2 regions of the Blautia sp. DFI.1.216 genome follow, and region 1 is predicted to be linked to the other one. Evidence: riboswitches for the same ligand, from Rfam matches in the RefSeq annotation. Region 1 holds a riboswitch; the other holds the start of a gene.
What was found. Region 1 has a riboswitch for thiamine pyrophosphate ahead of thiS (sulfur carrier protein ThiS). Riboswitches for the same ligand answer to the same signal wherever they lie in the genome.
Positions count from the first base shown of each region.

Region 1 (16,116 bases):
AACTCTTTGCCATGGCGCTCCTTTCTATGTACTTGGACCGCTTGTAACAGATGTTGCTCCCGGATATGACCACATTACTTCCGCAATCGGCGGTGCGATTGCTGCTTATTCAGGTGCTGCTTTCCTCTGCTATGTAACACCTGCAGAACATCTTCGTCTGCCAAATGCAGCTGATGTAAAAGAGGGAATTATCGCTGCCAAAATTGCTGCTCATGCTGCTGATATTGCCAAAGGAGTTCCCGGTGCCGCAGAATGGGATTATAAGATGAGCGAAGCGAGAAAACGTCTTGACTGGGAAGAAATGTTCAAACTCAGCATGGATCCTGAGAAAGCAAGACGCTACCGCGCAGAGGCCAAACCTGAGAAAGAAGACACCTGCAGTATGTGCGGAAACTTCTGTGCCGTAAAGAATACAAACCGTATTCTGGATGGTGAAATTGTTACTATTTTTGATGAATGATGCTTTTATAAAAGCCGTATTTCAACATGTTTGATTGTTGAAATACGGCTTTTTATTTACTATATCTTCATCATATCTGACATAATACATCCACCGGCTGAACCATGTTCCATAATCTCATTTAACTGTCCTGTTCCCGGATGTATCCCTCCTATGGCATATACAGGAATCTTTACTGCTTTACAGACATTCTCCAGAAATTCCAGTCCTCTGGGTGGAAGTCCTTTTTTACAGTCAGTTGTATAAATATGTCCTGCCGTAAGATAATCAGCTCCCAGACTTTCTGCTTTCAATGCATCTTCTACGGAGTGGACCGAACTTCCGATCTGCCGGAAACCTCCAAGCTTTCCCTCATATTTTTCCAACAGAAATATTGGCAGATGAATGTATGGATGATGCAGTTTTTCTGCTACGTTTACATAGGTATGTAATATGCAGGGAACCTGATATCTCTTACAGATTTCCAGTATCTGCTCTGCCAGACGAGAATATTCTTCCTCCGGCAGATCCTTTTCCCTCAGAATAACCGCCTTCGGATGAAGGCTGCATACACGCTCGATCTGTTCTGCAAAGGGACGTTGACACAGGGAGCGGTTGGTCACTGCAATTACATTTTCATAAGGATTTTTCTGCATTTTAGAGGTACACATAATCATTCATAACCGGCTGAAGATCATGATCCAAAAGTGCCTTATAGACTTCATCTACAGACCTTCCGTCTGAAATCTCAAACTGGTCATCTCCTTTATCTTCGATATCCTCCACATGACTTCCGATTCCTGTGCTGACTCCTGCTGAAATCTTTGTCGCAGCAATTCCAACCAGGTTATCGCGTACACGCTCACACTCTCTGGTAGATACCGTAATGCTTGCAAATGGCATGAACAGACGATAGGCGCAGACCACCTGAAGCAGCTGTGGTTCATGTACATCCATAGGATTAATACGGTCATTGTTGATGATCGGCCGAAGTCTCGGACATGAAAATGCAATCTCTGCATGAGGATATTTTCTCTGCAAAAGATATGCATGATATCCGGTGGCAAAAGCATCCTTACGGAAATCATCCAGTCCCAGAAGTGCAGCAAATCCTACTCCTCGCATACCACCCTTTAAAGCACGTTCCTGTGCGTTCAGACGATAAGGAAATATACGCTTGTGCCCTGCAAGATGCAGAGTTTCATACTTATCTGAATTATAAGTCTCCTGGAATACCGTTACATAATCAGCTCCGCATTCATGGAGATGTGCATACTCATCTGAATTCATAGGATAAACTTCAAGTCCGATTACTTTGAAATATTTCCGGGCAATCTTACATGCTTCTCCGATATATTTTACATCAGATTTTGCTCTGCTCTCTCCTGTGAGAATCAGAATTTCCTGCAGTCCTGTCTTTGCGATAGCAGCCATTTCCTTATCAATCTCTTCTGCATTCAGCTTTGCTCTGCGGATCTTATTATGGCAGTTAAATCCGCAGTAAATACAGTAATTCTCACAGTAATTTGCAATATAAACAGGGGTAAACATATACACACTGTTCCCAAAATGTTTCCTGGTTTCTTTCTGCGCAGCCTGTGCGATTTCCTCCAGAAGAGGCAATGCAGCCGGAGACAGCAGTGCCTGAAAATCCTCTGGTGTACGGTTATCATGAGCAAGTGCCCTGCGTACATCTGCCTCTGTATATTTATCATAATCGTAAGCATTCATGGCAGAAATAACCTGATCCATCACGTCTGATTCTTCCAGTACTTCCATTCCCGGAAGATATTTCATATGATCGATCCTGTTCTTTTTCATATCTTCCAGAATCACTTCATTGACAATACTTTCGTTGAAGTGTTCCCCATGTTCCATATTTTTTTCTGTTGTTTCCATTGATGTTTTCTCCTCTTTATTACCATTTGGCAACTTTCGTTTTCCTATAAATTAATACCTACTCCGCAGTTATAGCAATCCTCTAAAATAATGCATCTTAGAATGATTTTTTATTTATTACTCATGAAGAAAACCAGTCAGTGGAGAGGATGCGCTTGCACCTTTTTCCAGGGTTCTTCCCAGTCCGGCAAGGTATGCACTTCGTCCTGCTTCAATAGCTTTTTTAAATGCTTCAGCCATTATCTGCACATCACCTGCTGTAGCAATCGCAGTATTTGCCATAACTGCAGATGCCCCCATCTCCATGGCTTCACACGCCTGAGAAGGACGTCCGATTCCTGCATCTACAATGATCGGGAGCTCAATTTCGTCAATCAAAATCTGGATAAATTCCTTAGTGCACAGACCTTTATTAGAGCCGATCGGAGAACCCAGCGGCATGATGCAGGCAGCTCCGGCATTTACCAGATCTCTGGCTGCATTCAGATCCGGGTACATATAAGGCATTACTACAAATCCTTCTTTTGCAAGAATTTCTGTAGCTTTAACAGTTTCATAGTTATCCGGAAGCAGATATTTTGAATCATGGATCACTTCGATCTTTACGAAATCACCGCATCCGATTTCTCTGGAAAGTCTGGCAATACGAACTGCTTCTTCTGCATTTCTGGCACCTGAAGTATTGGGAAGAAGAGTAACATTTTTCGGAATATAGTCCAGAATATTTGCCAGTCCACCTTCATTGGCACGACGCAGAGCCAAAGTGATGATCTGCGCATCTGCCTTTTCAATACATGCTTTCACCAGATCCAGAGAAAATTTTCCGGATCCCAGAATAAAACGGGAAGTAAATTCATGACCTCCCAAAATCAGTTTGTCTTCATTATTTGTACTCATAATTTAAGTCCTTCTTTCGTATATTATAATGTGATATCAGGATATTCCTGTTTATCTTCCACCTCCCATGAAGCTGACTATTTCCAGTATGTCATTTTCATGTAAAACAGTAGTGCTGTACTCGGCTTTTGACAGAATTCTTTCATTTAATTCTACTGCGATCTGGCTGGGCACATAGCTGTTTTCCTCCAGATATTGCCCTATTGTAAGAGTATTCTGCAATTCTTTTGTTTTTCCATTAACAGTAATAAGCATACTTTCTCCTTTCCGGGAAAAGAAGGTCCGGCCTCTACAACATAAAAAAGAGTCCACAAAAGAATACACCCGCGGTGGTGCACCCCTTCATGAACTCTGTTCACTCTCATCTTTCCCAATATTCATCTGTTATAATGTAAATTTCCCTGTAAGCCCCCGGCTTTCTCTCGCTTATTACAGATTGATTACCGGACAGCTGAATTTCTTCAAATGCATGAGATAAATAAAAAGGAGATGCCAGTCATCTCCCTTTAAAATCATATCTTATAGGTTCCTACGTTGGCATTATCCAAATCAGGTATATGGGTCGAAGTTGATGACTTCCTCTCAGCCTGCGCTCACAAGCTCCCCTTTCTTTACATGGGTAAGTATAATCTTTTATCCCATGTGTGTCAAGACCATATTTCTACATCCTCAGTTTCTTATGAGACTCCCGCATCGTATCCTTCTTGCAGAAGATAAACAGTGCAGCCAATGTCAGAAAACTGATTCCGGCACAGATTACTGAAGGTACGGCAAACTGCACGATTCCAGTCCAAACCAATATCATCGGAATCAGTCCTGCAATTCCGGCCTGTACAAGATAAAACAGATATTCTTCCCTTTCCAGACGGTTTATTTTTGCGATCACAGGAACAGAAAACTGCACTGCCAATATCCCGAAAGGAATCACAAAATCCACAGACCAGCCCTTCCATCCGGTAAACCGGTCCCATAGGATTGCGATTACTGATATGAGCAAAAGCTGCCACATTTCATTCTTCAGAATATTCCTGCGTTTATAATATGCTACCATAACAACCAGCCATGCACAGGCACATCCTGCTCCTGCAAACCAGAACCAATTCAGTACATCTGCCATCATAAAATTAATCATTCCGCAAATTACCGCAATTGCCAGACACAGGAAGCTAAAAGTCTGGATAACCTTCTGATTTTCTTTTTTCTCAAGCCTATGCTTTTCTCCATATCCCGGAAATTCATTCTTTAATTCTCTGTGGGAAACATTCTCCTCTCCAAGCATCCGCTGGAAATTCCTCTGGATACTGTCATTCGGTATCTTGGAAGTAAATCCCAGTACCATCTCATCCCCATAAGAACAGGAACACATCTGCAAAGAATTGGTACTTGCAAAAATCCCAAAATGCTGAATATATTCTTTGTACTCCTCCGGCAAACGAATAATGCCGATATTAGAATAAACTGCCGTAATGCTCCTGCTTCCCAGATTGGCTCCGATCATCAGAAAATATATATCCCACCTCAATCCATCCAAAGAAATTTGTCATAGACTGAGACGGAAAATAATTTCTCAGATTCACCGGAATCATCAATGCTACCGGTCGTTTCTGCTGATTCTTTGGAATCTCTTCCCGAATAGAACACAACATCATTGCTGTCAGTAAAACAGTGATGGAAACTCCACAGGAGCGGGCTTTCCGGTGGATATCTCTTCTTTATCTCCATGTGTAATTTCCTCTGCATGCTCAATCTGCGGAAGATCTGCCTGTGGATGTGCCAGGATCAGATAATCCTGAACCAGTTCCTGCAGGAAATGCATGGCTCCGCAGGTGAATTACCTGGTTAATCAATCGTGGCGCTCATCCGTATTACTGTACATTTCACAGAATCTTGCGGCAAATGCCGGTGGTTCATCATGCACATATAAATGGGAAATATCACCAAATGCACTAATACGAAAACTTGCGATTCCTTCTCTTCGTTCTTCTGTATTGACAGTTGTCACTGAACTTGGTGCTGCGCAGAATCCATGCCACAGTACCATTGGAGAAGCACCGATCAGATGCGCAAGAAGCACACATTCCAGACCAAAATGGCAGAAGAATACCAGCGTATCTTCATTTGGTTTCTCCACTCTGTAATAATGTCCTTCACGTACATAACCATGTTCGGCAAGAAGCTTATCAAACTTTCCTGTTACATAGTCATAGTATCCTTTGGCATCCGACTGCTGAAGTCTCTCGTTTTCATACCAGTGATCATACTGGTAAAATCTCTCGTCCTGTGTCCAGTCCTGCGGAAGCCAGTCCCATAATCTCTTCTGCCTGTCAGTAACATCCGGGCGATCGATCAGAACATCAAATTCCCTCAGCCAGTCACACTCAACTGCTGTACGGTTCATTTTCTTCAATGTAAAAGAGGCTGTATCCTTTGCCCTTCCAAGAGGTGATACATAGAAATCCTTTACATCAAGTTTTGACAATCTTTCTGACAGATATTCTGCTTCTTTCCAGCCTTTTTCTGTAAGAGAATCAATGGAATAATCCGGATCTCCATGTCGCACGATCAATAATCTCATTCGTATTGTTCCTTTCTTTTGTCTCAGTTCTTCTATTATCTCAGATCAGATCGTATCCAAATAGTCTGGCATCTTCCATTCATAGATCTTATCTGAGTTTTTTTAATTTCCACATTCTTCTGTAACCGGAGGGATTGTTTCCTCATAAATATCGTTACTGTTCACTCCGTTCACAGTAACTAAATATCTTCTGATGTGGATAAGTTCTGCTTATCATATGACGCTTCTATTCTAACACCAAGTTCCGCTTTCTGCACTAAAAATTCTCTGCAGCCCTGTTCAGTTGCTGCAAAAGTCGGCCGGCTGTTTATTTATAGCCATTCCATAAAATACTGCACTTGCTATAACAAAAAAAGATGTGCAACTCTGACACATCCTTTTTTGTTCGCATTTTATTTACCTGCTTCAATTGCCTTCTGAAATCTCTGTGCGATTTCCAGCGGACGTGTGATCGCTCCGCCTACCACGATCGCCCATACACCTGTCTGTAGTGCTTTTACAGCCTGATCCGGATAATGAATCTTGCCTTCTCCGATAACCGGAATATCTGTATCTTTTGCAAGCCTCTCCATCAGTTCATAATCTGGTTCATCCTTTTTGGAAGTGTAATCAGTGTAACCGCTCATGGTTGTTCCAACAATATCCACACCACACTTCCATGCATTGATACCTTCTTCATAATTAGAAATATCTGCCATCAGGATAATATCCGGGTATTTCTCTTTGATCTGTGCGATAAACTCATTGACAGTTATGCCATCACCACGCCTGCGAAGTGTACAATCCAGAGCTACAACATCAGATCCTGCTGCTACCAGATCGTCTACTTCTTTCATGGTAGGTGTGATATATCCTTCATATCCGGGATACTGGATTTTCACCAGACCGATCACCGGAAGACCGGTTTCTTCTTTGATCGCTATGACATCGCGGATACTGCTTGTACGGATTGCAGGTGTGCCTGCCTGTTTTGCAGCGCGTGCCATCAGGTACATAATGGATTTCTCTTCTACATATAATGGTTCACCTTCTACCGCCTGACAGGAAATGATCATTTTTCCATGAATCGCATCTAAAATCGCTTTTTTAGTTATCATTTTTCTCCTTGATACAGAACTGCATTCCGGCAAAATGTCCATACTCTTATCTGTGCACATTCTGTCGGAAAGCTTTTCTTTTACACTACAGTACCTTAACAATATTCAACTCTTCGTCTGTCAACACAATATCTGCCCGTTTTCCGGGAGTAAGGGAACCCACTTCATTATAAATCCCAATACTTCTCGCCGGATTTGCTGTTGCTGCCAGAATCGCTTCTCTTTCCGGTACACCCATGGAAATAACACACTTCATACAATCAAAAAGGCAGGTTGCAGAACCGGCGATCGTTCCGTCTGCCAGAGTTGCCTTTCTGTCTTTCATGGTCACTTCCTGTCCGCCCAGTTCATACAGTCCGTTCTCCATACCTGTTGCCATCATGGAGTCACTGATAAGGACGACTCTGCTGTCTCCAAATAAACGAAAGGTATTGCGTACAGTTACAGGATGGATGTGGATTCCATCACCGATCATCTCTACCATACAGTCCTGATTGTCTGCTGCTGCACCGATCACACCGGGTTCTCTGTGTCCCATAGCGTTCATGGCATTATAAAGATGAGTTACATGAAGTGCTCCCTCTTTCATCGCTTCTGCTGCGCAGCCATAATCTGCTGCTGTATGTCCGATGGAAATAACCACTTCATTATGTAATTCTCTGATAAATTCCTCAGAGCCTTCCATATTCGGTGCAAGAGTTACCAGTTTGATCATTCCGCCCGCAGCTTCGTTACATGCTCTGAAAAATTCAATATCCGGTTTACGGATATAGCCTTCTACATGTGCTCCCTTTTTCGCAGGATCAAGGAAAGGTCCTTCCATATTGATACCCACAATACGTGCACAGGTTTCATCCTGTTCTACATCTTTTGCAGTCTGGAAAATCTTAAGTAATTCTTCTTTCGGAAGTGTCATGGATGTCGGGCAATAGGATGTGATTCCATGAGATTTTTCATACTGAAGGATTGTTCTTAACCCATCAACATCTGCATCTGAGAAATCATGTCTGACTGCACCATGGCTGTGGATATCTACCAGTCCGGGCAGAACCTTCAGTCCCGATGCATCCAGTTCCGTTTTATCGGTTACTTCATCTGCTGAAGCCACAATTCTGCCGTTCTCTACATACAGATCTGCGACTTTATAACTGCCATCTTCCTGAAAAACTTTTCCATTCTTTATAATCATCTGATTTTTGCCTCTTTTCTCGCTGAAGTGAATTATTAAGTATTTCCCTGACTTTACCTCTGTCAGGCAATTCCTTCCACTGATACTGTTGTTATCACACAAGAGCCGGTATTATAAAAGTCCTTTTTCTTTAATAAGGCTTAACGCATCTTCATCTGCCACTACGGTTACATCCTGATGAAGCTGAAGGATAGATGCAGGTACATTTGGTGTGATCGGTCCATACAGGGATTTGTACAAAGCGTCTGCCTTGGCACTTCCTGTTGCTACAAGAAGGATTTTCTTTGCTGCCATAATGCTCTTGATTCCCATGGTGTATGCCTGTTTCGGAACTTCATCCATGCTTTCAAAGAATCTTGCATTTGCCTTGATGGTGCTCTCTGTAAGGTCTACGCAGTGAGTTTCCTTCTCAAAAGCTTCTCCGGGTTCATTGAAACCAATATGTCCGTTTCCGCCGATTCCCAGAAGCTGGATATCGATTCCGCCTACACTGCGGATGATCTCATTGTAATCCGCACATGCTTTGTCACTGTTTTCTTCCAGTCCGTTTGGTACATAGGTTCTGTTTTTGTCAATGTTTACATGATCAAACAGATTTGTGTTCATGAAATAACGGTAGCTCTGGTCGTTGTCACCGGAAAGTCCTTTATACTCATCCAGGTTTACAGATGTGATCTGTGAGAAATCAAGGTCACCTTTGTTGTACCACTCGATAAGCTGTTTATATAGTCCGACCGGTGTAGAGCCTGTTGCCAGTCCAAGAACTGCGTTTGGTTTCATAATAATCTGGGCAGACATGATATTAGCTGCTTTTCTGCTTACGTCCTGATAATCTTTACCTACATAAATAATCATAGTTTTCTCCTTTTTTGCGTGTCATCTGACACTTCCGATTTATTATAAACTCATTATAATTCCTGTTGATTCTATTTTCAATGAATGTATTGTTTTTAGAATCTTCTTTCATTTTTTGTTATTTTGAGCCATTTTGCAGTTCGGTTTTTAAGGCTTTCCGAAATTACTTTCCTTGTTTATATTTTTCATGAAAATATTTACATTCTCCTTGTGAAACAAATTCTACAATGTTATAGTAATCTATATCAATTCCACCATACAGAAAGGATTCCATATGTCATTAAACAAACATAAAATTATTCCTTTAATTGAATCTTATTACCATACATTCACTCCGCTGGAAAGAACAATCGCCGATTTCTTTATTCATAATACTGAAGAGCAGGATTTTTCTTCCAGAAATATTTCCGGGCTTCTTTATGTATCTGAAGCTTCACTTTCACGTTTCGCCCAGAAATGTGGTTTTCACGGATACAGAGAATTTATTTATGAGTATAAGCAGAGACTGGCACCAGGTCCCGAAGAAAATATTCCGAATTTTGAAGTATCGGAATTTAATACTTATCAGGAACTTCTGAATAAATCTAACGCTCTGCTGGACAAAGCGCAGATCACACGGATCACAAATCTGCTGGTTTCCAAACCTCGTGTTTATGTTTACGGAAGAGGCAGTTCCGGTCTCGTAGCTCAGGAGATGAAGCTTCGTTTCATGCGTATCGGACTGAATATCGAAGCAGTTACAGACAGTCATATTATGAAGGTGAATTCTGTTATTCTGGATGAGAACTGTCTGGTCATCGGTATCAGTGTCAGCGGACAGACGGATGATATTATCTCTTCTCTGAAGGCTGCACATCAGCACGGAGCTTATACACTTCTTATGACCGCAAGACAGGACAAATCCTATCAGGACTTCTGCGATGAGACGCTCATCTTCGCAAGCATGGAACATCTGGAATATGGAAATATCATTTCCCCACAGTTTCCTATTCTGCTGGTTCTGGATGTACTTTATGCTCACTATCTGCAGATTGACAGGAGCAAAAAAGAAGCTCTGCATGAATATACGATACAGACACTTCAGCCATTTCTGATTAAATAATTCTGATATGCAGGAAACATTCCCGACACTATCCACTGCCAAAATAGCCATAGAAAATCCCTCTTAAGAAGATTTTGGTTATTTACCTTGTCTACTTAAGAGGGATTATTTTTATTTATTGTCTTTTACAAGACGGATCACATTCCATGATGCTTTATGCAGCATACTTGTCAATTCCCCATTGTCCATTGTTGTCTGCTGTGTTGTCTTTGGTTTTACATTTTCCTGTCCGAAAGCATTGACTACCTTCAGGTCATCGCTTTCAAGTACGATATGCTCAGCAACTCTGTAGCCTTCGAAGCTTCTTACATCTGTATTAAGAACAACATCCTCTTTCAGATTTCTGTTTACTGCAAAGACAGTAACTTCTTCTTTCTCTTCATTGTAAACAGCAACTGCTTCAATATCTGTGATGCTTCCGTGTCCGCTTGTCTCATGCTCAGTGGATGAGATTACCGGCTGGAGCGCAACACCACGTCCATATTTGGAAGCATGCATAAACGGATAGAAAATAGTCTGTTTCCAGGAACCGCCGCCATTAGGGTCAGTCATGATCGGAGCGATAACGTTGATGAGCTGTGCAAGGCATGCCACTTTCACTCTGTCTGAATGGCGGATCAGAACAATCAGCATCAGACCTACCAGCAGGGCATCCTCGAAGTTATAAATATCCTCAAGAAGCGGCGGCGCTATCTGCCACGGATGATTCTCTGTGATATCATTGTCAGCAGCATTTGAATGATACCATACATTCCACTCATCAAAGCTGAGGTACATATTCTTTTTGCTGCGTTTTTTCGCTTTTACATAATCGCAGGTTGCGATAATGGTGTGGATAAATTCGTCCATATCATCGGATTTTGCAAGGAAGTCATTGCTGTCGTCAGAACGGTTTCCATAGTATGTATGAAGGGATAAATAATCTACATAATCATAAGTGTGGCTCAGTACATGATCTTCCCAGAGTGCGAAGGTCGGCATATCTTTGTTGGAACTTCCGCATACAACGAACTCGATAGACGGATCGATGAGTTTCATTGCTTTGGCTGTTTCTTCTGCCAGTCTTCCGTACTCATCCATAGTCTTGTGACCGATCTGCCACGGACCGTCCATTTCGTTTCCGAGGCACCATGTTTTGAATCCGTATGGATCTTTCTGTCCGTGTTTGATACGGAGATCACTGTATTTGGTTCCGCCCGGATGGTTGCAGTATTCCAGAAGGTTGCAGGCATCTGTGATTCCTCTTGTTCCGAGATTGACTGCCATCATCACTTCTGAATTGGCTGCGTCTGCCCATTTCTTAAATTCATGAAGTCCTACTTCGTTCTTTTCCAGACTTTTCCATGCAAGTTCCAGTCTGTGAGGTCTTTCCTCAACCGGACCTACACTGTCTTCCCAGTAAAAGTTGGATACAAAGTTTCCGCCCGGATAACGTACGATCGGCACGTCCAGTTCTTTTACCAGATCAATAACATCTTTACGGAATCCGTCAGCATTGGAAAGCGGATGTCCCGGCTGATAAATTCCATCGTATACAGCTCTTCCCAGATGTTCAATAAAGGAACCGTAAATTCTTTTGTCGATTTTGGAAATGGAGAATGCTTTGTCCACTACCATTTTTGCCTGTTTTGCCATAATGTTTTTTGAACCTCCGTTCTTAAATTTAGTTTGAGAAATTAGTTTGTCGTTATATTATTTGAGCTGCCTCATAAGTAATGTCAAATGATCACCGGTTACAGTAACATTAATTTCAAAACTCAATGGGACAGCTCATTTTATATCATGTCAGCAAGTTACGATTTGAATATTTACAACTTTTGATCAACCCTTAACAGCACCGGATGTCATACCATCGATCAGGTATCTCTGGAAGATCAGGTAGATGATCAGGATTGGAAGAATACCGAACATGGAACCTGCGATCAGAAGGTTGTAGTTATTTCCATAAGGTGTCAGCAGTGTATTCAGACCGATCTGCAGTGTAAATTTACTTGTATCACGGAATACCAGCATCGGCCATAACATGTTGTTCCAGGAACCCATTGCACAGAGGATTGCCATGGATGCAAATGCCGGTTTGGTGATCGGCATCATAATCTTAACACTGATACCATACTCTGTGCATCCGTCGATTCTTCCTGCATCCAGAAGCTCTTTCGGAAGACTCTGCATGTACTGTTTAAAGAAGAAAATCGTCGACGCACCACATAGTCCGGGGAGAATAACACCGGCTCTTGTATTGATGATTCCAAGAGATGTAACTTCGTTATACAGAGGAAGCATCAGGATTTCAAAAGGAACACACATAGTTGCGATTACCAGGAAGAATAAAAATCCCTGAAGTTTAAATTTGTACATGGTCAGACCGTATGCGATGAAGTAGCATACCAGCAGTGTCAGAACTACTGTGATCAGTGTCAGGATCAGACTGTTTTTATACCACATGAAATATTTTCGGGAATCCTCATTTCCGGAAAACAGGTATTTGTAGTTATCCAGATGCATCTTGGAAAAATCAAGATTCAGGGACATACCTTTCATAACCACTTCACGGCCTTCCTGGAAGGAAGCGAAGAAACCTGCAAGAAGCGGGAATGCGATCAGCACACAGAGGATAGCGAAAAGCCCTGTGGATAATACAGACGCAACTTTATGATTTGATTCCATTGTCTTTGGCTGAGCTGCTGTTTTTGCCATATCACTTTTCCTCCTTCTTGAATGTTCCTGTTGCCACAAGCTGGACAACATTGATAGCCAGGGCAATGACCAGAAGCACCATACCTACAGCACACGCATAACCCATATCATTTTTCTCAATACCACGTTTATACAGATATCCTACGATAGTAAGACCAATGTTCTTCGGTGAGGAGTTACCATTCCACAACATGAAACTCTCAAGGAACATGGACAGACCGGCATATACGGAAATTGTAATAACATAGATGGTTGTCGGTTTCAGAAGCGGCAGTGTCACATACCAGAATTTCTGTTTTGCATTGGCACCGTCGATATCTGCTGATTCATAAAGAGATGTATCAATACTCTTTAAACCGGAAATAAAATACAGCATGTTAACACCTGTCCATCTCCACATACAGAGTAATAACAGAGCTATCCATCCGGTAGTCTTTGCTTTCAGCCATGGAATACTTGCATTTCCAAGCAAATGCATTAACTGGTTCATCTGTCCGTTATCACCTTCTGAGAACATCAATCGGAATAACATACCGGAAATAACTACAGATGTAAGTGCCGGAATGTACATGATCACTTTCCATACGCCTTTGGCTTTGGTAAGACGGCTTTCCATCAGTACTGCAAGCATCATTGGGATTGGAATCAGCAGGAGCAGTGTCAAAAGCATGTATTCCACACTGTTAAATACAGCCGTCTTGAAGAACTTATCGGAAGCCAGTTTCTGATAATGCTTCAGACCAACCCACTGAGAACCGCCAAACGAAATATCCTGAAAACTCATTACAATACCACTGATGAGTGGATATAACCAGAATACCAGAAGGCTGATAACAAACGGAAGTACGAATACGTAGGGTGCCACCTTCTGAGAATAGAGCATCTTTTTCACTTTATTCACAATGAATTCCTCCTCTTCTAAAAATAGCGGTAACTTTTCAGCATCTCACAGAATCATGATTTACTGAACAGTCACAGATAATTTCTTTTTTCTTATTACCATTATCCTGAAAAGAAATCAGACTCCACATCCTGTGAAAATCTCATTTCTCACCAGGATAACAGTAAAGGAGGTCAGGGAATGCGGTTCCCTGGCCTCCCATATCATTTCGGTCACTGCAGTAACCGTTCTTTATTCACTTGATCAGTGAACCATTATCATTTTATTATTCACACTCGAAATCAAGATAATCCTGTGCATCCTGAAGCGCTTCTTCTACATCCATGCCATCCTCTAATACATTGTTCAGAGTTGTTGTACACATATAGTCGTTCAGTGTCGGAGAGTTCTTTGTTGTATAAACAGTTCCGATTGCATCATTTTCAGCAAGTTCATTCAGCACTTCGTATGGTTTTACACGGAAGAATGTATTATATGTATTGGACTCATCATAAGCAAACGCTTCGTCAGACCATAATGCTGTGTTGCAGACATCAAATCCGAGTTCGTTCCAGATCAGGTTTTCACCTTCTTCAGAGCATTTAGCCCATGCAAGCCATTCAGCTGCAAGTTCAGGATCTTCACACTGATTTGTTACAACAGTACCTGTACCACCGATACCAACAGAGCATTTCTGTCCTTCTTCAAATACAGGGCATGTTGTGATATCATATTTGCCTTCCATCTCAGGCATGTAATCTTTGAAACGGCTCATGTACCACATAGCTTTCGGGAAAGAAGCAATCTTTCCATCCATGATATTGGAGAATCCGGCTTCAAGGTCAACATGTCCGTCTGTGGATACCATTGCGATTCCATCGTTTAACCAGTTCTGCTGCATTGTGAGCATTTCTTTTACAGAATCAAGCTGTACGTTTACAGTTCCGTCCGGGCCGCCTGTCCAGTCTTCACCGTTCTCAGCCATTGCAAGCCACATCCAGTCAACACCGCCTGTATCAACAGAAGTTAAGTATACTTCACCGTTGGAAGCTTCTTTTAACTCTTCACCAAGTTTGGTATAATCATCCCATGTCTTTACAGATTTGTAATCTAATCCGTAAGATTCAAGAAGATCTGCGTTCCAGTACATAACAGTTGCACCTACATGGAAAGGAACACCAAGTCTTGTTCCGTCAGCTTTTGAATAAACATCAAGTCTGGACTGTACCATTGTGTCTTCATATGGAGCAAGTGCATCATTCATGGAATACAGAGGACTGTCATCACCGGAATAGTTCGGGAACTGTCCGATTTCAATGTCGCAGAGGTCAGGAGCACCGGATCCTGCCTGTAAGGACATCATTAATTTGTTATGCATGTCAGAGTATGGATAAGTACTGAATGTCACCTGGATTTGTTTGTCCGGATTCTCTTCATTCCATTTCTCTACCATCTTGCCATAGAACTCGTTGTGCAGGTCTACGAATGACCACATCTCATACTTTGTTCCATCATCAGGACCTACGGTTGTTACTGCTGTAGGTTCTCCCTCAGCCGGTTCTTCACTCTCAGCAGCTTCCTCTGTTGTGTCTTCTTCTGCAAAGACATTCACTGCCATACTCATGCTGGACACTGCCATAGCTGCAGTCATAAGTAATGCGAACAATTTTCTTCTCTTCATAAAAAGTTCCTCCTTTTTTTGGTTTCCTTTCGCTCTTCCGGTTTCAATGATGCTATTGTACAAACCTCATAATCAATTCGTGTTTTTTTAAAATATATGTCCCGCTTTCTTGTTATGGTTATTTTGCACATTTATTTTATTTTTAGCTCCGGTTTATGTTGATATTATATAATTTTTGCCCGTAAATGTCAATATATTTTTGATTTATTTTTATTATTTTAGATTTTAGTAAAATAAATGTTTGATATTTATTAGTCAATCCGACCATATTTCTTCTATTTTCCTATGTTTTTTTCTCCGGTTTTATGATAAAATAAGTAATCAAAACGTATTTTTCTAAAAACACTTATTTAGCATTATATATCCGCAAATACATCCAAAAGGAGGTTTTTCACATGAAATCCTGTTCTATTTCCGATGGTCTTGCCATATTCAAGGCTCTCGGTTCCCCTGTCCGCGTACAGATCCTGCGTCTTATCCAGGAAAAAGAAGGACTGAATATTAAGCAAATTGCACAAAGCCTGAAACTTCCCGTTACAACCCTGTCCCCTCATCTTAATCTTTTGGCCGAAGCCGGGCTGATTGAATTCAGGGATGAGGCTCTTACGCACGGAACACAGAAATGCTGCTATTTTGCAAAAGACTGGGATCAGCTCCTGATAAATATGGCGCTTTCCGGTCCTGCTCTGCAGATCTACAGTGCGGAAATCGGTGTGGGACATTTTTCCGATTTCTCAGTAACTCCCACCTGTGGACTGGCAACCTCTACTTCTTTTGTAGGACAGCTAGATCAGCCACGATACTT
Region 1 is NZ_JAJDML010000007.1:8,383-24,498, reverse strand. Features, by position in the region: gene thiC (phosphomethylpyrimidine synthase ThiC) at 1-460, shown strand, start outside; gene LJE11_RS04250 (thiamine phosphate synthase) at 520-1,095, opposite strand; gene thiH (2-iminoacetate synthase ThiH) at 1,097-2,338, opposite strand; gene LJE11_RS04240 (thiazole synthase) at 2,456-3,235, opposite strand; gene thiS (sulfur carrier protein ThiS) at 3,287-3,490, opposite strand; TPP riboswitch at 3,744-3,852, opposite strand; gene LJE11_RS04230 (DUF6320 domain-containing protein) at 3,897-4,757, opposite strand; gene LJE11_RS20735 (hypothetical protein) at 4,684-4,881, opposite strand; gene LJE11_RS04225 (hypothetical protein) at 4,890-5,051, opposite strand; gene LJE11_RS04220 (histidine phosphatase family protein) at 5,079-5,810, opposite strand; gene LJE11_RS04215 (N-acetylmannosamine-6-phosphate 2-epimerase) at 6,203-6,907, opposite strand; gene nagA (N-acetylglucosamine-6-phosphate deacetylase) at 6,993-8,096, opposite strand; gene nagB (glucosamine-6-phosphate deaminase) at 8,208-8,951, opposite strand; gene LJE11_RS04200 (MurR/RpiR family transcriptional regulator) at 9,226-10,053, shown strand; gene arfA (arabinosylfuranosidase ArfA) at 10,165-11,688, opposite strand; gene LJE11_RS04190 (carbohydrate ABC transporter permease) at 11,875-12,750, opposite strand; gene LJE11_RS04185 (carbohydrate ABC transporter permease) at 12,752-13,651, opposite strand; gene LJE11_RS04180 (ABC transporter substrate-binding protein) at 13,917-15,311, opposite strand; gene LJE11_RS04175 (ArsR/SmtB family transcription factor) at 15,707-16,116, shown strand, end outside.

Region 2 (16,116 bases), on a different contig from region 1:
TGTAACGTCGGGAGAATGCAGGATTTTTTGTCAGAATGAATGGTTACGAATGAAATCCAGTGAGTTTATTTATATTTTGCCCGGAATACAGCATCAACTGGAAATTACAGAGGGGAGGCCGTGTTCTGTATTGAATTTGGAGTTTGCGCTGACCTCAGAAGAAACGGCAGTGGAGGCAGAAATCTTGCTTGAGAAGATTCGGGATTTTCAGAAATGTTTTCAGATGCCACAGGGATATATCGCTGCAAATGATGGAAGAAGTCTTGGATATGCAATAAAAGATTTGCTCTCCTATCTTCAGAAAAGCCAGAATAAGGTGGATGATCAAGAGTTTCTTTTTGGACTTCTGCTTAGTAGAACGATGGTAGAATTAACATATTGTATAAGCTTAAAGAAGAACACACAAGGAGTTATTTATTTGAAAAAAGCTTGTGATTATATAGATAAACATTTTCTGGAAGAAATCAGCATACCAGAAATTGCGGCATACGTGGATATTAACAAATCATATCTTCAGGCATTGTTTACAGACAAGATAGGATGTACGATCAATCATTATATAAACCAGAAAAGATTGGAGCAGGCAGTATTTCTGCTTTGCAATAGTAGTTTTGGAATTACGGATATTGCATTTGCTTCCGGATATAACAGCAGACAGCATTTTTCTTATACTTTTGAAAAATTTTATGGACTTACACCGTCTGCATATAGGGGACTTCATGCACGAAATATGACAACTGACACCAGAAACATCAGATATAGTCTTGAAAATGATAGAAACTTAAAGGGAGAGATTATGTAAATGAGAATAAAAAAAGGTATGTTTTTTATTGTGATTCTTATAGGAAGCTTAATCGGGAGTGCAAATATGAAAGAGGTAAAGGCAGAAGACAGTGACAGTATAGAGGATATAGTTGAACTTTCACTTTTGTATTCTGGTTCAGATGTAACATGGGTGGCAGCGATGGAAACTTTATGCGATGAGTTTATGGCACAGAACCCTGATATTATTATTAACACAGAAAATTCAGGAGAAGCAAACTGTGAAAACGAACTTAAGGTAAAGGAGGCACTGGACGAATTTCCTGATATTTTTGAGCTGGAAAATGTTGATGCGTTTGCTGATGCGGGAAAGCTGGGGGCAATTGATGCGGAGGTAAGCAATATGGTGACCAATGTGATTGTGATTAATAAAAAGAGTTATGGTCTGCCGATATACGCGACCACAAATGGTGTAATTTATAACAAAAATATATTTAAAAAATATGATCTGGAAATACCGGATTCTTATGAAGAATTTATTCAGATTTGTGATACGTTGAAGGCAGAAGGAATTTGTCCATTGGCAATTGGCGGTAATCAGGAAGAAAATATGACATACTGGCTTAATTATTTCTTCCAGAAAGATATTATGGAAGAGAATCCGGACTGGTTGGAAATGAGAAAAGAGAGAAGCGTGAAATTTACAAGTGCAGAATCCATACATATGTTAGAAGACTTAAAGGAACTTTTTTCAAAAGGATATATTCTGGAAGATTCGGAAAATATGACAGAGAACCAGATTGTAACCAGAATGACGGAAAATCAGTTTGCAATGATATATGCGGGACCCTGGCTTTTTACCAAGATAATAGATGCATATCCAATGTCTACAGAATCGGATAAAACTTCTCTGGGAGAGGAAATTCCAGAAGATCAGGATCCGGTAACTTATCGTCTGGGATGGTTTTTTCTGGGAAATGACAATGGACATCTTACGGCTTTGACGAGAAATAATGCTTACTGGGCATTGTCAGAGACATGTACAGAAGATACCAGAAAAAAAGAGGCTGCACAGAGGTTTCTGAAATTTTTTTACACAAAAGAAAATTACAGAAGTATGATACAGGGAATGTATGGGCTTCCGGTAACGAAGGAGGCGATTATTTATCCGGCACCTTCTGCTCAGCAGAAACTTCTGAAAGATTACAGATATGCAGATAAGAATACAGTGTATCTGGGAATGCAGGGAACAGCATCGTCTTTTCTGACTGATGTCAACAAGATATTAAAAGAACTGTATACAGGAGAATATACGGTAGAAAAGACTGCTGAAGAAATAGATCAGGCATGGGACAGAGAGGCACAGGAGGAGTAATTTTTATGAAAAAACCACAGATCAGATTCAGGAGTTTCTACGCAAAACTGGTAATTATGTTTCTGTTTATGGGTTTGATTCCTTTTTTGCTCATGGGAATGCTGATCTATAATGTATATTCAAATACGATGTATGAAAATATTCTTGGAAATTTTTCTATGACAGATCAGATTATGGCAAAGAATATTTCGGATCTTATAACCGAAATTGCGGATGATACGGAATATATTTATAAGAGTAGTGTTTCTGATTATGATTATTTTTATGAGTTGTTTGAAGATACGGGAATGTCTGAAACAGGGAGGAATGCAATGATTACAAAAATTCTTCGGACAATCCTGTATATGAATGAGGCAATTGATCATGTATTTTTTGTTACTCCGGATGGAAAAATGTATTCTTCTATGAAAGCGCCGGAATTGCTGATCGATGAACAGGAAATGCAGGAATGGTATAAGAGTCATTATCTGATAGGTTCCAGAAATGTACAGATCATGTCCACTCATGAAACAAAATATTATAGAAATTCACAGAAAAATGATTTTACAATTTACAGAAATATTATGAATACAGCTACAATCCGAAAAGCAGGATCAGAAGTTCTGGGGACGTTGTTTATTGATATTTCGGCGGATTATTTAAAAAAGATGCTGACACAGGAAAGTTATGGAACAAACCATGAAATATATGTAGTAGATTCTGCTTCCGGAAAATATATTTATCATTCACAGAAACAGTATGAAGGAATAAATGCTCAAAATGATGGAATTCTCCTGGATGCTATGAAAAATAAGGAAAGTGGATATCTGGAGCAGAAAAATGAATGTCTTGTATATCAGAAGGTTGATGGTACAAATTGGCTTGTTATTGACAGGGTAATACCAGGAACGATTGAAGGTGCCTACAAGATGATAAGAAATACAACAATGCTGTTGATCGTGATTGGAGTAAGTTTATTGGCGCTTGTGTATATGTATTATTCAAAGAAACTAAATAAACCTGTACAGATGCTGAAAGAGACCATGAGCTGTATTGAAAAGGGTGATTTGGATGCAAGAGTACATATTGATTCAAATGATGAGTTTCAGGATATTGGAAATGGAATGAATCAGATGGCTGAAAATCTGAACAAATATGTTCAGAAGGCATACGTTGCGGAAATCAGACAGAGAGATGCAGAACTGGAAGCACTGAAAAGACAGATCCAGCCACACTATTTGTATAATACATTGGATGTCATAAGAATGTCTGCAATCACAAACGATGACATGCTGGTGGCTACTATGATCGACAGTTTGTCCGGGCAGTTAAAATATCTGATCGGGACAACCGGCAATATGGTTATTTTGCAGCAGGAGATCGCATGTATTTCCAATTACTTTAAACTGATTGAAGTGCGGTACGATTCCCGATTCTCTCTGAGTGTGGAAATACCAAAGGAATTATGGAAATGCAGAGTACCGCATCTGATTATTCAGCCGGTTGTTGAGAATGCTGTCAAGCATGGGTTGCGTCCGAATAAAGGACCTGGAGAGGTTGTAGTACAGGCGAAACAAAATATGGATTTTCTTGAGATTACAGTTATGGATAATGGTGTGGGAATAAATAAAGAAAGGCTGGAAGAAGTTCAGGCACTATTAAAGAGTGATGCCAGAGTAGCAGAAGAGGATATTAAAGGAATGAGCATAGGAGTCAAAAATGTTTCTGACCGTATTAAACATTTGTACGGAAATGAGTACGGACTGGAAATTGATGCATATGAAGGAATGGGCACCATTGTAAAATACTGGCTGCCATTAATCTGGGAGGATGTTTAAGATGTACCGAATTATCATTGCGGATGATGAACCACTGATTATACGTGGTCTGAAAAAGATGATGGAATGGGGAAAGATGGACACGGAGGTTGTCGGGGAGGCTGAAGATGGAGAACAACTTTTGAATCTGCTGGATACTCTGGAACTAGACATTATTATATCGGATATCAGTATGCCGGAAAAGACAGGACTGGATGTTTTAAAAGAAATAAATAAACGTAAGCTGAAAACAAAGGTTATTTTTCTGAGTGGATTTCAAGAGTTTTCCTATGCAAAAGAGGCTGTAACATATGGGGCAGTGGACTATCTTCTGAAGCCTGTTTCTGTAGAAGAACTGGAAAATGCAATCAACAGGGCAAAGGATCAGATTGTTCAGGAACAGCCAGAGGCAGTCTGGAAGATTGAACAACAAAATGTAGAGAACGTTTTTAAAGAGATTAATAATTTTCCGGTAAAAAGAAAAAAAAGAAAATTGCATGTTTCAAAAGAATTATTGAATGAAGGGAAATATTTTGCAGGTGTCTGCTTTGTGCTGAAAGGTGATCTGGTACAGAGAATTCAGGACAGTAACCGTTTTGAATTAATGAGATTTGCAGTTTTTAAGGAGATTGAAGAATATCTGGAAGAAAACAGGAATGGATTTGTAACCAAAAGAAGTGAAAATAGTAGCACTATCATCCTGGTATTATATTCTACAGACTTGCAGAATGAAACCGAAACAATTATTTCCAGAATCAGAGAAATCGTTTATGGGAAATATGGAGTAGAATTGATAGCAGGAATCGGGGAAATTACAACGCAGGCAGATAAAGTGGAATATCTTTATAAAACTGCTAAATTCTCTGCTGGTATTTACTATTTTACTCAGAAAGAAACGATTTATTATCAAAACGTAGAAAGAGTATATAATTATTCTTTTGAAGAGTTTGAAAAGAAGTGTAAAGAGCTGACTCAGAAAATATTAGGACATGATGAAAACTGGAAGGATTCTTTTGACGAAAGTCTGAAAATTATAAGGAATCTTCATTATGGAAGCTGTTATGCAGTGGAAAGCAGATGTATTATCTTGGCGATGAATGTATGTCATGATCTGTTGCAATGTAAAGTAATTGATGAGGAAAACAGGAAGAAACTGGAAAGAGAAGTAGAAGCACTGAGAGGACAAAATACATATGAAGACCTGAAGAAAAAATTTAAGAGTATTATGGAACGGTTTGTAAATGAATGTGTATTTTGCAAAGGAAACCAGGAGAATGATTCCATTTTTAAAGTAAAAGAATATATTTCGGAACACTTCAGTGAAGACATTACACTGGAAAAAATGGCACAGATGGTTTATATGAATCCTTATTATTTCAGTGCCTTTTTCAAGAAGGAAACAGGTGAGAATTTTAAGGCATATCTGCTGGAAGTCAGAATGAAAAAAGCATTACAGTATCTGATGGAAACAAACATGAAAACCTATGAGCTTGCCAGTCAGGTTGGCTATAAGGATGTGCGTACTTTTACAGACAAATTCAGAGATTTTTATGGATGCAGTCCTGCAAAATATAAGAAGAACAACAGATAATTTTACGTGGGATTTTTAATTGAAAAGAGTGGTATTATTTGGAAGTCCCTCCTAAATTGTTGTAAATATACAAAAGGTATGCTATATACATCGTATGAAATATACCGAATCACTAAAAATAAACAAGGAGGAAAAGGAATGTTTAAGAAAGTAGTATCCGCAATTATGGTTGCAGCAATGGTGGGAACGATGGTAGCACCGGTAAGTGTATCTGCAAAAGACGGAGGAAAAACAATTGAATTATGGACTTGCTGGACAGAGGGCGCTGACACAGAAAAGGCAAGCCAGGAAATGATTCAGAAATGGGAAGAGGAAACAGGAAATACTGTAAACCAGACAAATTTCACCTATGATATGCTTCATGAAAAAATCCTGACAGCTGCAGCAGGTGGAAATGTACCAGATCTGATCTGGGGACTTCCGGAATATGTTGGTGAATTCTACAACATGGGAATCGTAGCTGACCTTACAGACAAATTCAACGAATGGGAAGACAAAGATGCTCTTTCAGATTCTGTTGTAAATGCAATGACAATTGATAACAAAGTTATTGGTATCCCATATGAAATGACAGTTCGAGCATATCTGGTACATGATGACGATCTGAAAACTGCAGGTATCGAAACTCCTGCAACATGGGAAGATTTACTTGCTCAGTCAGATTACTATGATAATAATGGTAAATATCTGACAGAGGTTGCATGCACAGGAGTTCGTGCTTCTCAGGAACTTCTGGTTTATCTTGCACAGTACGGTCTGGAAATCGCATCTGCACAGGATGATGGAAAATACAAAAACACATGGAATGAAAATAAAGATGAACTTGAAAAAGCAACAAAAGTATTCCAGTTCTATCAGGATTTGATTGACAACAAGATTATCGATTCCAGTGCTAAAAACTGGGGATGGGAAGAAACAGATGAAAACTTCGCAACAGGAATCACATCAACATATGTAACTGGTAACTGGCTTGCAGAGAGAGAATCTTCTAACTCGGATACTATGGGTGATGTATCTGTAGCTCCGATTCCATACCCAGCTGATGGACAGCCTGCTACATACATGGAGTGTAAACCAATGTTTATTATGGAAGGCAGCGAGAACAAGGACGAAGCATTTGATCTTGCAACAGCATTCTGCAGCAAAGAATGGCAGGAAGCAGCATTTGCTGACAGATCCCCACGTTCTGATGTATCTACAGATTCCAAATGGAGTAAAGACTTCTCAGCACTGGCTGACACAGGTGTAACATTCCCTCCTGTAACATTAAGCGGAATCAATCAGGCAATGGTAGATTCTATCGCTAAGGTCCTTCAGGAAGGTAAAACTGCAGAAGAAGCAGCTTCCTGGCTGAGTGACGCAGTAAATGCATCTTTACAGGAAAATGGTGAACTGAGCGAATAAACGTTTTAAAAGAAATGCTGGGATGTGAAAGCATTCCAGCTTTTCTTATCTGAAAATGTTTAGATAGGAGGCTATATATGTCAAAATTACTGAAAAAAACGGACGGAAAACTGACAAGAGATCAGCAGGCAAGAAGATATGCTTTGGTTATGTTACTGCCGGCTCTTATTTTCCTTGCCTGCCTGATTGCATATCCTCTGGGAAAGGTTCTTCATGATGCTTTTTCACACGTACATCTGATCAATAAGAGTATGACAGGTTTTGCCGGTCTGGATAACTTTAAGAAAGTAGTATCAGATGAACACTTTGCACAGGCAATAAGAAACACAATTTTCTGGACAGTATTTTCTGTAGCTGGTGAATATATTATGGGTATGCTTACTGCAGTTTTATTGAATCAGAAATTTAAAGGAAGAGCAATCTTCCGTACTTTAGTATTTATCCCATGGCTGGTTCCAATTATTGTTGCAGGTATGACATGGGACTGGATGTTAAATCCAGACTTTGGTATTATCAATTACCTGCTTCTGAAAGTGGGACTTATTTCTGAAAAGATTAATTTTCTTGGTGATTCCAGATATGCAATGGCAACTGTAATTTTTGTAAATATCTGGAGATCTTTCCCGTATTATACAATTTCATTCCTGTCTGCAATGCAGTCTATTCCAGCAGATTTGAATGAAGCGGCAGCAGTAGATGGTGCTGGAATGTTTACAAGATTTTTCAAAATTACTTTACCACAGTTGAAATCTGTATCGCTTGTAATTGTATTTATTCATATTATCTGGACTGCAATTAACTTCGACTTTATCTGGGTTATGACAGAGGGAGGACCGAACTATGCAACAGAGACACTTCCAATCATGATCTACAGGTATTCAATGAAGACCTTTGATGTTGGCGCTGCGTCTGCATTGTCAACGATGATGTTTACTGCGATGTTTATTATGTTCCTTTTCTATTACAGAAAGAGAATGAAAATCAGTGATGATTTAAGCTAAAAGGAGGAAAAGGAAATATGTTGAATAAAAAAAATCAAACGATTGTAAAAACCGTTTCATATATTCTTCTTATTATAATTGCCATATATTGTGTATTCCCATTTATCTGGATGGTGATTTCAGCATTTAAGCCAAAAGACGAGATTCGTACGGCGATTCCTTCTTTTGTGATTCATGCACCTACGTTGGAGAATTTTAAGAAGGTACTGTTCCAGGCAGGGTTTATAAATTATATTAAGAACAGTTTTATCGTATCTGTAATTGCCTGTGGACTTTCTATGGTAATTGCTGTAATGGCAGGATATGCATTAAGTCGTTACTATAAACAGAAACTTGTAAAGGTTTCCAACTTTGCAATGATGTTGTCTCAGATGATCCCTGGTGTTCTTCTGTTGGTTCCGTTATATATGATCATGCAGAAATTCCATATTCTGGAAACTTACCTTTGTCTGATTCTGGCATATACAACTTTCGTTATACCGCTGTGTACGTTTATGATGAGCAGTTTCTTCGATACTGTACCGATGGCACTGGAAGAGGCGGCTGAGATTGACGGATGTGGAAAAGCACAGACGATTTTCAAGATTATTTTACCATTATCTGTTCCAAGTCTGATTTCTACCGGATTATATGCATTTATTAATGCATGGAACGAGTTTATGTTTGGTTACATCTTTATCTCTACAGATAAATACAGAACACTGACACCGGCGATCATGTTATTCAAAGGTGCAAATACTATTGACTGGGGTGGTCTGATGGCCGGATCTGTTATCGCGGTAATTCCGGTAACTATCATTTTCCTGTTCCTGCAGAAATATTTCCTTGCAGGCTTAATGAGTGGTTCTGTCAAAGGTTGATGCAAATTGAGAATAAGTTTAGAGAAGAAAGTATTGGTGAGACATCATGAAGAGAATTGAAATTAAAGAAAATAATTTAAACATGGTCTATGAGATCACAGATGAGAATGAGATTAAGTTATTACATTTTTCAAACTTACCGTTTGATGAAAATGATATTAATTCCTGTGAAGGAACAGCTTCTTTCAGACCGGTAGAAGTGTTGCTTTCAGGTTTAAACCGTCCGGGTGAACGCCATGGAACAAAGTATACTTATACTGCTCCTGGCTATCGCCTGAAATATAAAGATATGAAAGATTATCGAAACGAGACAGGAAGAAAACTTGAGATCCTTATGGAAGATAAACCTACAGGACTGGAAGTATGCAGTAATATTCAGTTCTATGATGGAATCTCTGTGATCAGAAGCTGGACAGAGTTAAAAAATAATGGAGAAGAAGATCTGGGAGTTGAGTATGTATCTTCTTTTGCATTGCTTGGTATTGACAAAGAAGGTCTTTTAAGTACTGATGAAAAACTGGAAGTTCTGATTGCACGCAATGCATGGCAGAAGGAATTAATCTGGAACCGTTTCAGTATGGATCAGCTAGGTATGTCTATTTCACAGCCGGATAAAGTAAGACGTTCTTCTCAGACAATCAGTGTTGGAAATACCGGAAACTGGTCTACTAAGAATTATCTTCCTATGGGATGCCTGAAGAATAAAGAAACAGATTCTATCCTGTTCTGGCAGATTGAGCAGAATGGTTCCTGGTACTGGGAAATCAGTGATCAGGATGGACATATGTATTTGCAGTTATCCGGCCCCACAGAACATCAGTCTCACTGGTGGAAGAATTTGAAACCGGGTGATACTTTTGCAAGTGTTCCGGTAAGTGTCGGTTCTGCATGTGGAGATGTGGAAGAGGCAGCAGGAGAACTTACAAAATATCGTCGTGCTATCAGAAGAAAGAATAAAGATAATGAAAAACTTCCGGTAATCTTTAACGACTATATGAATTGTCTGTGGGGAGACCCTACGACAGAAAAAGAACTTCCGCTGATTGATAAAGCAAAAGAAGCGGGTTGCGAATATTTCTGTGTTGACTGTGGATGGTATTCAGCAGGATTCTGGTGGGATGGTGTTGGAGAATGGCTGCCATCCAAAGAAAGATTTCCGGGCGGCTTAAAAGAAGTGATGGATTATATCCGTTCGAAAGGAATGGTCCCTGGAGTATGGCTGGAACTTGAAGTTATGGGAATCAAATGCCCGAAAGCAGATAAGGTTCCGGATGACTGGTACTTTATGAGACATGGAAAAAAGGTTTATGACAGAAGCCGATATCAGCTTGATTTCCGTAATCCAGAAGTTATTGCTCATGCAACAGAAGTTATCGATCGTCTTGTAAATGAATATGGCGTTGGATATATTAAGATGGATTACAACATTGAACCGGGAATTGGAACAGAACTGAACGCGGACAGTGCAGGTGATGGACTTCTTGGTCATAACCGTGCATACCTGAAATGGCTGGATGGGATTTTTGTAAAATATCCGGATCTGGTTATTGAGAATTGTTCAAGCGGTGGTCTGAGAATGGATTATGCAATGCTTTCACGTTACAGCATTCAGTCTACCAGTGACCAGGAAGACTATATAAGATATGCTACAATCGCAGCAAATTCTCCAATGGCATTAACGCCCGAGCAGGCTGCTATTTGGTCTTATCCTCTGACTGAAGGCGATAAGGAAGAAGTAATTTTCAATATGGTTAATGCAATACTACTTCGAATCCATCAGAGCGGTCATCTGGTAAATCTGAGTCAGGAAAGATTTGATCTTGTAAAAGAGGCAATCTCATATTATAAAACAATCCGTGTAGATATCAAGAATGCAGTACCGTTCTGGCCATTAGGTCTTTCTAAATATCGCGATCCGTGGGTGAGCATGGGATTGAATGCAGGTAAGAAAGATTATGTGGCTGTATGGAGAAGAAACAGTCAGACTGCTTTTGCAACAATTCCTGTTGAGCACAGAAAAGGTCAGGATTTGAAAGTGGTATGTGGTTATCCGAAAGCAGAACCATGTAATTATAAGTGGAATAAAGAGGCTGGAGAGTTAACCGTAGAATTTCCAAATCCGGTTAGTGCTAGACTGTTTTGTCTGGAGGAGGTATAGAAAATATCAGAGGATTTGTATGAAAAATAAATATAAAATGTTCATAAAGTGATGGCATTAAGAATAGAAGCAGGAGTGATTTATTGACGGATGCAATAAATCCCCTGCTTTTTCGTTGCAGAGAAGGAGAATAAATGTTAAAGTAAATAATACGGCATAAAGAAACGGCATAATAAAAGTTATTCCTACAAGTGTGTTATTATTTATCAGGGATAGAAATTGTGTCAAATATGTAAAGAGAGGAAGGAGTTTATTTGGGAAAAAGTAACCAAAGTACGCAGGAAATAAATTCGCAGGCACAGAATCCGTTGGGTACAGCACCCGTGGGTGGACTGATCGCTAAGTTTGCGATTCCTGCGATCATCAGTATGCTGGTCAGTGCGATGTATAATATCGTGGACCAGATTTTTATTGGCCAGGGTGTGGGGATGCTGGGAAATGCAGCTACAAATTTGGCGTTTCCTGTTACAACGGTCGCAACTGCGCTGGCATTGCTTTTGGGAATTGGCGGTGCATCAAATTATAATCTGGAAATGGGGGCAGGACAGGAGAAGAAAGCCAGCGGGATTGCAGGTACTGCGTTGTCGTCACTGGCAATCAGTGGTCTGATACTTGCTGTGATTGTACTGATGTTCCTGAAACCACTTCTGACATTGTTCGGGGCAACTGCAGATGTTATGCCTTATGCTGTTGATTATACAGGTATTACTGCATTTGGACTTCCATTTTATATTTTGTCTGTCGGCGGGAATCATGTGGTCAGAGCAGACAGAAGTCCGACTTATTCTATGGTCTGCATTATGATAGGTGCGATTATTAATACTATTCTGGATCCGCTGTTTATTTTTGGATTTGGATGGGGGATTAAAGGTGCTGCATGGGCAACAGTGATCGGACAGGTTGCTTCTGGAGTTCTGGTAATTGTGTATTTTTGTAAGTTCCGAAAAATGTATCTGTCCGGTGAGATGCTGAAACCGAAACTGTCATATCTGGGGGCAATTATTTCTCTGGGACTTGCTTCCTGTATTAATCAGATTGCAATGGCAATCGTGCAGATCGTATTGAATAATATTCTACGTTATTACGGAGCAAATTCTGTATATGGAAGTGATATTCCAATTGCCTGTGTTGGGGTTATTTCCAAAGTTAATCAGGTATTTATGGCAATCTGTATCGGAATTTCTCAGGGCAGTCAGCCAATCTGGGGATTTAATTACGGAGCAAAGAAATATGACAGAGTACGACAGGCATACCGTTATTCTGTAACTGCCTGTACAGTAATTGCAACGATATTCTTTTTCTGTTTCCAGATATTTCCACACCAGATCGTGGGTATCTTCGGAACAGGAAGTGATCTGTATTTTCAGTTTGCAGAACGTTATCTGAAAATATTTATGTTTATGACCTTTGTAAACGGTATCCAGCCAGTATCTTCCGGTTTCTTTACCTCTATCGGTATGGCGAAGCTGGGTATTGTAATGTCTCTGACACGACAGGTGATTTTTCTTCTGCCATTGATCATTATCTTTCCGTTGTTTATGGGAATTGATGGAGTGATGTATGCAGGACCAATCGCAGATGCGGCGGTATTTGTGTTGGCAATTGTGTTTGCGAGACGAGAACTGGGAAAGATGCGCAGTGCGGAAATAGTATAAAAAGTTCCCGCAGATGATATGGAAGAAATTTATCCATATTGTCTGACGGGAACTTTTTTATGAAAAAAATTATTGATAAACTACAGATTATAAAAGATTGTAAAACTGATCGAACAGCTCTGTCTGGAAGCTTCCGGGTCCGGAGCTGTTTTTCTCTGCTCTTTCTCCTGCTGTGCCAAATTCTCTGGCTGCTGAGAGGGCTGCTGTAAATGGGTCTGTAACTGCCAGATAGGTGGCACAGATCATTCCAAGCATACATCCGGTTCCTGTGATCTGTGACATGGCAGGAGTACCGTTTGTAATAAATTCACACTTATTGGCAGAGACGATCATATCTTCCTTGCCTGTGATAAGAAGTGTGGTATTCCACCGGGAAGCCTTTTCCTGGAAAAGTTCTTTCAGATGGGAACGATTGGCGTCTGTAAGTACATCCTGTACGCCTGCGTCAATTCCGATTGCATGTGCGGTCTGTCCGGACATGGCAAGAAGTTCAGACATATTTCCTTTAAGGAGTTCGGGCATGTGGATGTTCATAAGATTCTGCGCGAATTCGTAACGCAGATTGCTGCAGGCAGTTCCTACCAGATCAAGCATAACAGGGATATGGAGACTGGCAGCAGTTTTCAGAGATTCCGGCATGGATTTCATACGCGCATCGGTGATATTTCCAAGATTCAGTGCCAGTGCATGAGAACTTCTGGTGATCTCAGCTACTTCTGCCGGATGTTCTGCCATGATCGGGCGGCCTCCGGCCGCCAGAATAATATTAGCGCAGTCATGAATAGAAATCGGATTAGTGATGCAGTGAATCAGCGGTTGGGCTGCTCGGGTCAGTTGTCTGGGATTTGTCTGATTTACGGTCATATACTTTTGCTCCAAGGCTTTGCTGAAATTTGGCAAGCATTCCTGCGTGACTTAATGCTTTCAGGAAAAAATAGGCGATAGTACCGCCCATGCAGGTTGCTGCCAGAAACATTGGTGTGTAGAAAAATGCGTTCAGTCCGCTTCTGCCCATGAGAAATGCCATCACAGGATAGGAAACCAGAGAGCCGATAATACCGGTTCCGAAGATCTCACCGATTACTGCGCAGATAATCTTTCCATGAGAAGCGCGGTAGAAAACGCCTGATAAAAATGCGCCGAATACGGCACCTGTCAGTGCAAGTGGCGGGATACCCATAAACATCATTCGGATGATTCCGATGAGAGTGGCACAAAGAAGTGAATACCACGGTCCCAGAAGTACGGAGCAGACGATGTTTATCAGGTGTGCAGTAGGGCACATACCCTCGATTCTCAGAATGGGTGAGATGACAACGCCGATGGCAACCATCATGGCGAGCATGACCATTCTGAGTGTTTTTGATCTGTCTGTGTTCATAATGAACCTCCTTGAAATGAAAAAGTTGATTAGTTGTGCAGGAAATAAATAAAATCCTACAAAAAAATCTGCCGAATAACACACTGGCAGATTTTAATATACAAATACAGTCCCTACGCTGGCATTATCCATATCAGGTGCGGTCGAAGATCAATCTTCCTCTCAGCCTGTCACACAGGCTCCCGTTGTTATCATCTATATGCAGATTTTCTTGTGTTAGAGTAACACAAGCATCTGGAAAAGTCAATGGGATGTAAATGCAGGTTTTTGTCGATTCTGCAAGCAGATGTGATGGGTGAGTGTACACTGAACAGATAAAAGATAGATATCATAGTTGATTTATATGGTGAATACGTTTTCACAAAACAGAAAATAAGAGAAGAAGATCTTGTATTTGTGATAAGTAAGGGCTCTTTTTTGGCGTTATAGAGATGGAAACTCATGAATGAATTGAAACTCAGAATCGTATAGTGCAAACGTTTTCAGATATTCATATTTTATTTATATGAAAACTATGTTTATAATACCTCATCAGCAAGAGAACAGAGCATAAATGATAAGTGAAATAAAAAAGTTCTCTTGAGAAGAAAAAGTTACAAGTCAAGTTTGTAAACACATTTCAGAGGAGGAAGAATATTATGAACAGAAAAATCATATTTGCAGCAGCAGCCCTTGCGGCAGTAGTTACTTTAGGGACAGTAGCAGGAAACACAGTTTATGCGGCAGACAGCGTAAGTATTACGAATGTTTCCTATGATCCGACCAGAGAGCTTTATGAACAGTATAATAAGATATTCCAGGAGCACTGGAAGGAGAAGACAGGACAGGATGTGGATATTACACAGTCTCATGGAGGTTCCGGTAAGCAGGCACTTGAGGTTGCCAATGGACTGGAAGCGGATGTAGTTACTCTGGCACTGGAATATGATGTGGATGCTATTCAGAATGCAGGACTGATCGATGACGGATGGATTGATGAATTTCCGGATGACAGTTCTCCATATACTTCAACAATTGTATTCCTTGTGAGAAAAGGAAATCCAAAGGGGATTAAGGACTGGGATGATCTGGTAAAAGATGGTGTAGGCGTGATTACTCCGAATCCAAAGACTTCCGGTGGTGCAAGATGGAATTATCTGGCAGCATGGGCGTATGCGAAGGATAAATTTAATGGAGATGAAGATCAGATTAAGGACTTCATTAAGAAGCTGTATCAGAATGTATTGGTTCTGGATTCCGGTGCAAGAGGAGCGACTACTTCTTTCGTAGAGAACGGACAGGGTGATGTACTGATCGCATGGGAAAATGAGGCTTATCTTTCTGTAAAGGATTATCCGGATGATTATGAGATCATAACTCCAAGTATCAGTATCCTGGCACAGCCGTCTGTAGCAGTGGTAGATACAGTTGTAGATGAAAAAGGAACCAGAGATGTGGCTACAGAGTATCTGAATTATCTGTATTCTGATGAAGCCCAGAGAATTGCGGGAGATAACTATTACAGACCATCTAATGAAGACATTCTGAAAGAGTATTCTGATGTATTTGATCTGGATATTAACCTTGTGACTATTGATGATTTTGGTGGCTGGAAAGAAGCGCAGGAAACATATTTCTCTGATGGCGGAGTGTTTGATCAGATTTATGAGGGATAAAACATATAATTTATATTGACAAAGTATGAAATAGAGAATATGATGAACAAAACCTATTATTAAATCTGGCATCTAAATTGTTGCTTTATAAAATTTATGGAAAAATAAAGGGAAGAGAAAATGTCAATCAAGGAAATCGCGAAACGGGCGCAGGTATCATCTGCGACCGTTTCCAGAGTGTTAAATAATCCGGATTATAAATGTTCTTCTCCTCAGGTAAGAGAACGTATACGTAAGGCAGCAATAGAGTTAAATTATGTGCCAAATGAAGCCGCCCGAAGATTGAAAACCGGGAGCAGTTCTGCAGAGGAGAAAACCTGCTATATAAATATTTTGATGACAAGGACCGACTCTGCGCATGTGGATCCTTTTTTTGATGAACAGCTGAGAGTGGTAGAAACAGAGATTCATCGAAATAACTGTATTTTGTCTCAGGTGTGGTACCGGGCTATTTTTTCCAGTGACAAGCGGTGCAGAA
Region 2 is NZ_JAJDML010000056.1:5,938-22,053, forward strand. Features, by position in the region: gene LJE11_RS16080 (AraC family transcriptional regulator) at 1-802, shown strand, start outside; gene LJE11_RS16085 (ABC transporter substrate-binding protein) at 803-2,137, shown strand; gene LJE11_RS16090 (sensor histidine kinase) at 2,143-3,954, shown strand; gene LJE11_RS16095 (response regulator transcription factor) at 3,956-5,524, shown strand; gene LJE11_RS16100 (extracellular solute-binding protein) at 5,663-6,928, shown strand; gene LJE11_RS16105 (carbohydrate ABC transporter permease) at 7,006-7,929, shown strand; gene LJE11_RS16110 (carbohydrate ABC transporter permease) at 7,947-8,789, shown strand; gene LJE11_RS16115 (glycoside hydrolase family 36 protein) at 8,836-10,947, shown strand; gene LJE11_RS16120 (MATE family efflux transporter) at 11,202-12,602, shown strand; gene thiM (hydroxyethylthiazole kinase) at 12,690-13,466, opposite strand; gene thiW (energy coupling factor transporter S component ThiW) at 13,396-13,983, opposite strand; TPP riboswitch at 14,076-14,179, opposite strand; gene LJE11_RS16135 (sulfate ABC transporter substrate-binding protein) at 14,622-15,638, shown strand; gene LJE11_RS16140 (LacI family DNA-binding transcriptional regulator) at 15,759-16,116, shown strand, end outside.
Region 2: linked by a shared signal. The riboswitch ahead of thiW (energy coupling factor transporter S component ThiW) and the one ahead of thiS (sulfur carrier protein ThiS) in region 1 are both predicted to bind thiamine pyrophosphate.